Regions from separate parts of the Pseudomonas sp. DC3200b2 genome, predicted to be linked through region 2. Evidence: predicted binding sites of a transcription regulator. Region 2 holds the regulator's gene; the other holds the start of a gene.

Region 1 (4,209 bases), on a different contig from region 2:
AACCACTGCAGGCCCGCGCCGTCCATTTCAGATACCTGGCCCAGATCCAGCAGCCAGTCATCCGGCTCGGCGAGCCAGGCGCCGATGGCCGCGTGCAGCTCGCCTACCTGGTAGATGGTCAGGTCGGTCTGCACGGCGAGCCGCAGCCGGCCTTCGCCGCGCTGCACGTCGATCATGGCGCGATCAGCTTGGCCACCGCGGCCAGCATCTGGGCGGGCTGGAAAGGCTTGACCACCCAGGCGCGCGCGCCGGCGGCCTGGCCTTCCTGCTTGCGGCTTTCCTGAGACTCGGTGGTCAGCATGATCACCGGGGTGAACTTGTAGGCCGGCAGCTTCTTGAGCTCTTTCACGAAGGTGATGCCGTCCATGTTGGGCATGTTCACATCGCTGATCACCAGATGAATCTTCTGGCCGGTCAGCTTGGCCAGCGCGTCCTTGCCATCGCAGGCTTCAAGCACGTCGTAGCCTTGCCCTTTGAGGGCGATACCTACTACTTGGCGAATACTGGCGGAGTCATCCACCACGAGAATGGCCTTGGCCATGGAACCTCCCGGTTGCGCGTCGAACGTTAGAAAAAGGTGATGTCGCTGGCGGTCGGAGCGCTGTTGGCCCGGCCGTGATGGTTGTTTCGCTGTTCCTGCATGGCGTAAGTGCGCTCGGTTTCAGCCAGCCAGCCGGCCACGTCCATGCTCAGGGGGACGTTGGCTTCGCGGGCTCGCTCCACGTGCTGATGCAGGTCGGCCATGCGCTGCTGCACCTGGTTGAGGATCTGGCTGACGCGATCCTGGAACTGCAGCGCCACCAACACCTCGGATAGCTCCTGACCAATACCTTCGCTTTCTTGACGCAGTAATTCGGACGCCCCCTGGAGCTTGCCGGTGATGCCCTCGAAGCGACCCAGCACGCCCTGGATCGCTTGCTCGGCCTGGGCGACGCTGTCGTTGCCCTTGTCGGTGCTTTCGCCCGCAACTTCTACCAGGTGGCCAATGGCGGCGTTGATCACGTCCACCTTGGCGGACATCTTCTGACCAGTCTCGCTGGATTGACTCGACAGCGAACGCACGGCGTCAGCCACTACCGCGAAGCCGCGACCTGCCTCGCCGGCGCGGGCGGCCTCGATGGCCGCATTGAGCGCCAGCAGGTTGGTTTGCGCGGCGATGGCCGCCACGTCGGCGGCCATCTGCCGCAGCTCCCCGGTGTAGTCCGTGAGATGGCGTACCGCCTGGAGCATTTCATCGCGGCTATGCTGGCTGATGCGCAGGCTGTCGACCACCTCGGCCAGGGCGCCATGGCTCTGCGCCAAGCCTTCGCTCACGCCGCCTTCGCCCATTTCACCAGCCGCTTGGCGTGAAGCGGCCAGCGTCTGGTCGAGGCGTCCCGCGATATCCACGAACCGCTGAGTGAGCGCGCCTACTGCGGTTTCTGTTTGCTCGCGGGATGTTTCGATCTGGCGCATCCACACGGGCAGCGCTGCATCGCACAACCGCTGTGCGTCAGGCAGGGGTTCGCTCGTTGGCTCTACCACTGATGGGGCGGCAGCGGGGGCGGCAGGCTTCCGACCGACGCGCCAGGCAGAGAAACCACCGGCCAGTAGAGTAGGTAGCGCGACACAGGCAGCGTTGAGCCAAAGACTGAGGTCGCTGGTCAGTGCCAGGGCGCTGATGGAAACGACAGCGCCCACGGCGCTGGCGGCCAGCGGCAGGGAGCGGGAAGCGGAGCGAAACTCCTGGGGGGCAATGGTCATGGGAGGCCCTTGAGCAGTAGCCCCGGTCAGGGGCAGGTATCTGGGTTATCTCCTATTGCCCTCATAACATTAATTAATTGGCGTGCCATTCGTCGTCTTGTGGATCCATTTATACAGCGTTTATACAGCTACATACCACTGTATAAGCTGTGAAAATTGGCTGGAAGCGGCTTGGAAGGGCGTGGAAGAGCACGCGGCCCCGCACAACGTAGCGGCAACCGTTAGAACGCTGGTTGTATAGGTTCCGGTTGGTAGAGACAGCGCCATCGGCGCGAAAGCCACTCTTCGCTGTCACCTCTTAAGTTGACGAACCCAGCTAGCGACAGAACTAACTAGCGCGGGCGTTAACCCATCTTCCTGCCCATCAGGCCGCTGTCGGATTACAACCGAAACCACTGCCGCATCGCCTTCCCGAGCAGGGCCACGGCCTCATCCCCTTGTGACGCAGCGCTGCGCACGAACACGATTTCATGGTCAGGAATCATTGGCAGATCTTCCAGAATCCGCATACGCTCGGTGACCTTGGCGCGGTCGATCAGGCTCACCGCCAACCCGGCTTCCACGCAGGCTTTTACCGCCTGGTTGGACTGGCTTTCGAGCACGATACGCGAACGTCGACCGCACGCCTGGAGCGCTTCGGTCATGGCTTCGCGGTAGGGGCATTGCACGGCATGTACGGCCAAGGGCAAAGGGTCATCGAGCGCCACGGCGGTATTCATAGGGCCGACCCAGACAGGCGTGGTCGACATCAACACCTGAGCGTCGGGGTCGGCCTGGCCCTTGGGCTGGGCCAACACGGCTGTCTGCAGCTTGCCCCGCTGTATCCCCTCCCGCAGCGCATAACTGGGCCCTGTCTTGAGCTCCAGTACTACATTGGGCCAGGCTGCGGTGAAGATGGGAAGGATGTCCAGAATGACATGCGCCGCGTATTCGTCGGGCACGCCCAAGGTGATGCGCCCCGCGAGGGCCGCGCCGTGCAGGTCCGCCAACGCTTGGTCGTGGGTGCGTAACAGCTCGGCCGTGGAGACCAGCAGGCGTTGACCCAATGCGGTCAGGGACACTGACTGATTGTCCCGGTTGAGTAGGCGGCCGCCTGCTATCTCCTCCAAACGCCGAATATGCACACTCACCGCCGCCGGGCTCTTGTGCAACTGCTCGGCAGCGGCACTGAACTTGCCGATGCGCACCACTGAATGGAAGGTCCGCAGAAGGTCAATATCGAGGATGGCGCTCATGCTTCAATTTCCTTCAACAACTACTGCAGCATATTTTGATTTATTAGGTTAGGTCATTTCCCTAGCCTGGGTGCATGAGCCAGCCCAATTCGACCCAACTCAACGAACCGGCACGCCACACGTTTCGGGACACCCTGCCATTACCTTTGCTCGAAGCAGGAATGCTGCTGACCTGGAGCTCCGGGTTTATCGGCGCGCGCTTTTCCATAGACTACGCTCCGGCCTTGCTGGTGGTGTTCTGGCGTTGCGTGCTGGTCTGCGTTCTGCTGTGGCCCTTCGTCCTGAAGCCGTTACGAACAACGCCGGTTCCCGTGCTGTTGACCAATGCCGGCATTGGCCTGCTGGCAATGGCCGGATACCTGGCCGGGGTCGCCCAAGGCATCGCGCTTGGCGTGCCGGCCGGCCTCGCCGCCCTTTGCGCGGACCTGCTGCCCCTGGGCATGGCGCTATTGGCGGCGGGGTTTTTGGGCGAGCGATTGGCCCTTCGGATGTGGTTGGGGTTGATCCTTGGGCTGGTGGGTGTGCTCTGGGTCACCCAGGGCGTGCTGGAGCTGGGCAGCGCGCCTCTCTGGGCCTATGGCCTGCCGGTGGCGGGCATGCTGTCACTCGCGGTGGCGACCCTGTGGCAGAAGCGCTTGAGTGCTGCCCGATCCATGGGCCTGCTGCCCAACCTCTGGCTGCAATGTTTTGTCTCCAGCTTCGTCTTCGCCGCTATCCAGGGCAGCCAGGGTAGCCTGGCCCCCGTTCCGACCATCGGGTTCGCGCTGAGCGTGCTGTGGACGGTGGGCTTGTCGACGCTCGGCGGTTACGGGCTGTACTGGCTGTGCCTGCGCCGAAGCAGCGGCACCCGCGTGGCCAGCGTGCTTTACCTTAGCCCGCCGATCACCATGATCTGGGCCTGGGCCATGTTCGGTGAACCTTTGAGCTGGCAGATGGCGCTCGGGATGGCGGTTTCGGCCGGCGGCCTCTGGCTGGTGATTGGGGAGAGCAACCGGCCCGCTCGGCCCGAATGAGCTGTCGGCCTGCGAAGGTCGACTCTGAAACATTGATTGACAATCCTTTGTAGTTTTCTCATAGTCACATTTCGCAAACGTTTGCGCGTGTGCAGATCCCACCCGGCAGCGTTCGCCCGAAGAATAATCACAATAATGGAGATCACCCATGAAGCTGCCCTTCGCTGGTCGCCTGCTGGCCGCTGCCGTACTCAGCGCCACCACCCTGTTGCCATTCT
Region 2 (4,209 bases):
GCCGCCGGTGCGGCCGGCGCCGCTTCCGGAAGGTTGTCGGCCGCGAAGCTGCCTTTGCCATGCAACTGATCGAGCAGCGCTTCGAATTCCGCATCGGTGATTTCATCGCTGGCAGAGGCAGCCGCCGCCGGCTCCGCGACAGGCGCCAAGGCTTCAGGAGCGAACTGCCCCTTGCCATGCAACTGGTCCAGCAGCGACTCGAACTCCGCGTCGCTGATCTCGTCATCGCCCACGGGGGCCTCGACGACCGGGCTGGGTGCCGGCGCGACGGCAGGCGCGGCCATCACTGGCGCCGGTGCCGGGGCTGGAGTCTCCATAGCCGCCGGCGCTGCACCGGCCGGCTCGGCCAGGCGAGAGAGCGCCGCGAGCAGCTCGGGGGTAGCGGGCGTCAATGGCGAACGTTCGCGTACCTGACCGAACATGCTGTTGACGGTATCAAGTGCTTCAAGCACCACGTCCATGAGCTCGGAATCCACGCGGCGTTCGCCCTTGCGCAGAATGTCGAACACGTTTTCGGCAATGTGGCAGCACTCCACCAGCTCGTTGAGCTGGAGGAAGCCGGCGCCACCTTTAACAGTGTGGAAACCACGAAAAATCGCATTGAGCAGATCCGCATCGTCGGGCCGGCTTTCCAGCTCCACCAACTGTTCGGACAACTGCTCGAGGATCTCGCCGGCCTCTACCAGGAAGTCCTGGAGGATTTCTTCATCGGCGCCGAAGCTCATTTGGGTGCTCCCTGGAAATCGGTAATTGGCATCCGGCTCGGATAGCGCCCTTGGGCGCCTGTACGATGAGCCCACCCTTCAGGGGTTAGAACCCTAGGCTGGAAAGCAGGTCATCCACATCGTCCTGGCCGGATACGACGTCTTCACGCTTATCGGCATGAATCTGCGGACCTTCACCCCGGGAAGCGTCTTTTTGTGGATTTTTTTCGCTCTGCAGGCTCTGCGGGTCATGCTGGATACCGGCGAAACGGTCCACCTGGCTGGCCATCAGCACCAGCTTGAGCAGGTTCGATTCCACATCCGTCACCAAGGCGGTGACGCGCTTGATCACCTGGCCGGTAAGGTCCTGATAATCCTGGGCCAGGAGAATGTCATTCAGGCTTGAGGATAGCCGCCCGGCATCGCTCTCACTGCGTGCCAGGAAAGCATCGACGCGCTTGACCAGGTCACGGAAGGTATCGGCATCCACCTCCCGACGCATGAAGCGCTGCCAGTCTACCCGCAATGCACGGGCTTCCTCGCCCAGGTCATGGACCAGGGGCGTGGCCTGCTCCACCAGGTCCATGGTGCGGTTGGCGGCGTTTTCCGTCAGGCGCACCACATAGTCAAGGCGCTCGGTGGCATCCGTGATCTGTGATACCTCCTCGGCCTGCGGCGAGCGAGGGTCGATCTGGAAATTGACGATGGCGCTGTGCAGCTCGCGTGTCAGCTTGCCCACTTCCTGGTACAGGCCACGATCGCGCGTCTGGTTCAGCTGATGAATCAGCTGCACCGCGTCGCCGAACTGACCCTTCTCCAGGCTTTCGACCAACTGGCGGGCATGGGTTTTCAGGGTCGACTCAAAGTCACCCAACGGCAGATTACTGGACTCCATGGCGCCCCCTATGCGGCCTCAGCTGTTGACACGCTCGAAGATCTTCTCGATCTTTTCTTTCAGCACCTGGGCCGTGAAAGGCTTGACCACATAGCCGTTGACGCCGGCCTGGGCCGCCTCGATGATCTGCTCGCGCTTGGCCTCGGCGGTCACCATCAGCACCGGCAGATGCTTGAGACGCTCGTCGGCGCGCACCTGGCGCAACAACTCGATACCGGTCATGCCCGGCATGTTCCAGTCCGTGACCAGGAAATCGAAACCGCCGCTCTGGAGCATTGGCAAGGCCGTATTCCCGTCGTCAGCCTCTGAGGTATTGGTGAAACCCAGGTCGCGCAACAGGTTCTTGATGATCCGCCTCATTGTCGAAAAATCGTCGACGATAAGGATTTTCATGTTCTTGTCCAAGTAAACCTCCAAGCAGTCTCAAACACGCCCGCTCCGGGACGTGCAGTCAATCGAATCCGGTTTTGCACACTTACACGACTGCCTGAGCAGGCGTGGCGGGCGGTGATATCACACAGCCGGCACACCGTTCCAGCATTCTCTTTCATTTTTGCCGCCAAGCGCCCTTTCGCGCACCGACGGCACCCCAAATCCTGTTGCGCCGCCGCGCCTCAGCGCGCGCTGCGCCACTCACCCAGGCGGCTGCGCAAGCGCGCCGCGCACTGGCTGTGCAGCTGGCTGACACGAGATTCGCTCACGCCCAGGACTTCGCCGATTTCCTTGAGGTTGAGCTCCTCGTCGTAGTACAGCGACAGCACCAGGCGCTCGCGCTCCGGAAGGTTGGCGATCGCATCGGCCAGGGCCCGCTGGAAGCGCTCGTCCTCCAGCCCCCTGGCCGGCTCGCCGCTACCACTGGCGCCGTCCTCGTGCAGCCCTTCGTGCTCGCCGTCCTGCAATAGGTCGTCGAAACTGAACAAGCGACTGCCCAGGGTATCGTTGAGGATGGCGTAGTATTCCTCCAGCTTCATGTTGAGTTCGGCAGCTACCTCGTGATCTTTAGCGTCACGGCCAGTTCGAGCTTCGATCCGGCGGATGGCTTCGCTCACGGTGCGGGTGTTGCGATGCACCGAGCGTGGCGCCCAGTCACCCTTGCGCACCTCGTCGAGCATGGCGCCGCGAATGCGGATACCGGCGTAGGTCTCGAAGCTCGCGCCCTTGGTGGAGTCGTACTTGTTCGCCACCTCGAGCAGGCCGATCATGCCTGCCTGGATCAGGTCCTCGACCTGTACGCTGGCGGGCAGTCTCGCCAGCAGATGGTAGGCAATGCGCTTGACCAAGGGGGCATAGCGCTCAATCAGCTCGTGCTGCTGTGACTGACGAGAGGCATTGTTGTACATCCGGTATCCACTGGCGCTCATGAGACAGGCCCCGCACTGGTTTGCTGTACCAAACGTTCGACGAAGAATTCGAGATGCCCCCGCGGGTTGGCCGGCAGCGGCCAGGTATCCACTTTCTGCGCGATGGCCTTGAAGGCCAGGGCGCACTTGGACCGCGGGAAGGCTTCGTAGACGGCGCGCTGCTTCTGCACAGCCTTGCGCACGGTCTCGTCATAGGGCACCGCGCCCACGTACTGGAGCGCAACGTCCAGGAAGCGGTCGGTCACCTTGGTGAGCTTGGCGAACAGGTTGCGCCCTTCCTGCGGGCTCTGGGCCATGTTCGCCAGTACTCGGAAGCGGTTCATGCCGTAGTCGCGGTTGAGCAGCTTGATCAGGGCGTAGGCGTCGGTGATCGAGGTGGGCTCATCGCACACTACCAGCAATACTTCCTGGGCGGCGCGCACGAAACTGACAACCGAGTCACCGATGCCCGCGGCGGTGTCGATCACAAGCACGTCGAGGTTGTCGCCGATCTCGCTGAACGCCTGGATCAGCCCGGCGTGCTGTGCCGGACTGAGATGGACCATGGTCTGGGTGCCCGAGGCGGCCGGCACGATGCGGATCCCGCCCGGTCCCTGCAAGAGCACGTCGCGCAGGTCGCAACGCCCCTCGATGACGTCGGCCAGGGTGCGCTTGGGAGTCAGCCCCAGCAAGACGTCGACATTGGCCAGGCCCAGGTCAGCGTCCAGCAACATCACCCGCCGGCCGAGTTCGGCCAGTGCCAGCGATAGGTTCACTGACACGTTTGTCTTGCCGACGCCGCCCTTGCCGCCGGTCACCGCGATCACCTGTACGGGATGCATGCTGCCCATTCGTTCTTTACCCTGTCACTAAGCCGCTGGCTACACCACGGCCCGCTCGCCCCTGGGGCGAACCGGCACTGCGCGCGGTGCAGGTAGGTTCCAAGCCAAGCAGCACGCCCTTGGGCGTACTGTCGCGCAACCACTTGCGCATGCATTTCATCTTCATCACCTCAACCCGCGCGCTTGCTCGGGCTGTGGTAGAGGTCCGCGAACATGTCGGCCATGGCCTCTTCGCTGGGCTCCTCTTGCATCTGCACGCTTACCGCCCGGCTCACCAGCTGGTGCTTGCGCGGCAGATGCAGGTCGTCCGGAATACGCGGGCCATCGGTCAGGTAGGCCACCGGCAGATCATGACTGATCGCCAGGCTGAGCACCTCGCCAAGGCTCGCCGTTTCGTCGAGCTTGGTGAGGATACAGCCTGCGAGGCC

The links. Region 2 encodes FliA, which starts transcription of late flagellar genes. Its sites were predicted from a motif close to CTAAAGTTTNNNNNNNNNNNGCCGNTAA; they were not measured.
Region 1: a site for FliA is predicted at 1,789-1,816, ahead of ACP691_RS19450 (methyl-accepting chemotaxis protein). Genes of this name have one in related genera too.

Annotation. Positions count from the first base shown of each region.
Region 1 is NZ_JAFCTA010000008.1:7,316-11,524, forward strand. Features, by position in the region: gene ACP691_RS19440 (STAS domain-containing protein) at 1-176, opposite strand, end outside; gene ACP691_RS19445 (response regulator) at 173-541, opposite strand; gene ACP691_RS19450 (methyl-accepting chemotaxis protein) at 568-1,743, opposite strand; gene ACP691_RS19455 (LysR family transcriptional regulator) at 2,124-2,978, opposite strand; gene ACP691_RS19460 (DMT family transporter) at 3,053-3,991, shown strand; gene ACP691_RS19465 (sugar ABC transporter substrate-binding protein) at 4,140-4,209, shown strand, end outside.
Region 2 is NZ_JAFCTA010000001.1:1,019,113-1,023,321, reverse strand. Features, by position in the region: gene ACP691_RS04920 (chemotaxis protein CheA) at 1-725, opposite strand, end outside; gene ACP691_RS04915 (protein phosphatase CheZ) at 811-1,599, opposite strand; gene ACP691_RS04910 (chemotaxis response regulator CheY) at 1,618-1,992, opposite strand; gene fliA (RNA polymerase sigma factor FliA) at 2,214-2,960, opposite strand; gene fleN (flagellar synthesis regulator FleN) at 2,957-3,790, opposite strand; gene flhF (flagellar biosynthesis protein FlhF) at 3,952-4,209, opposite strand, start outside.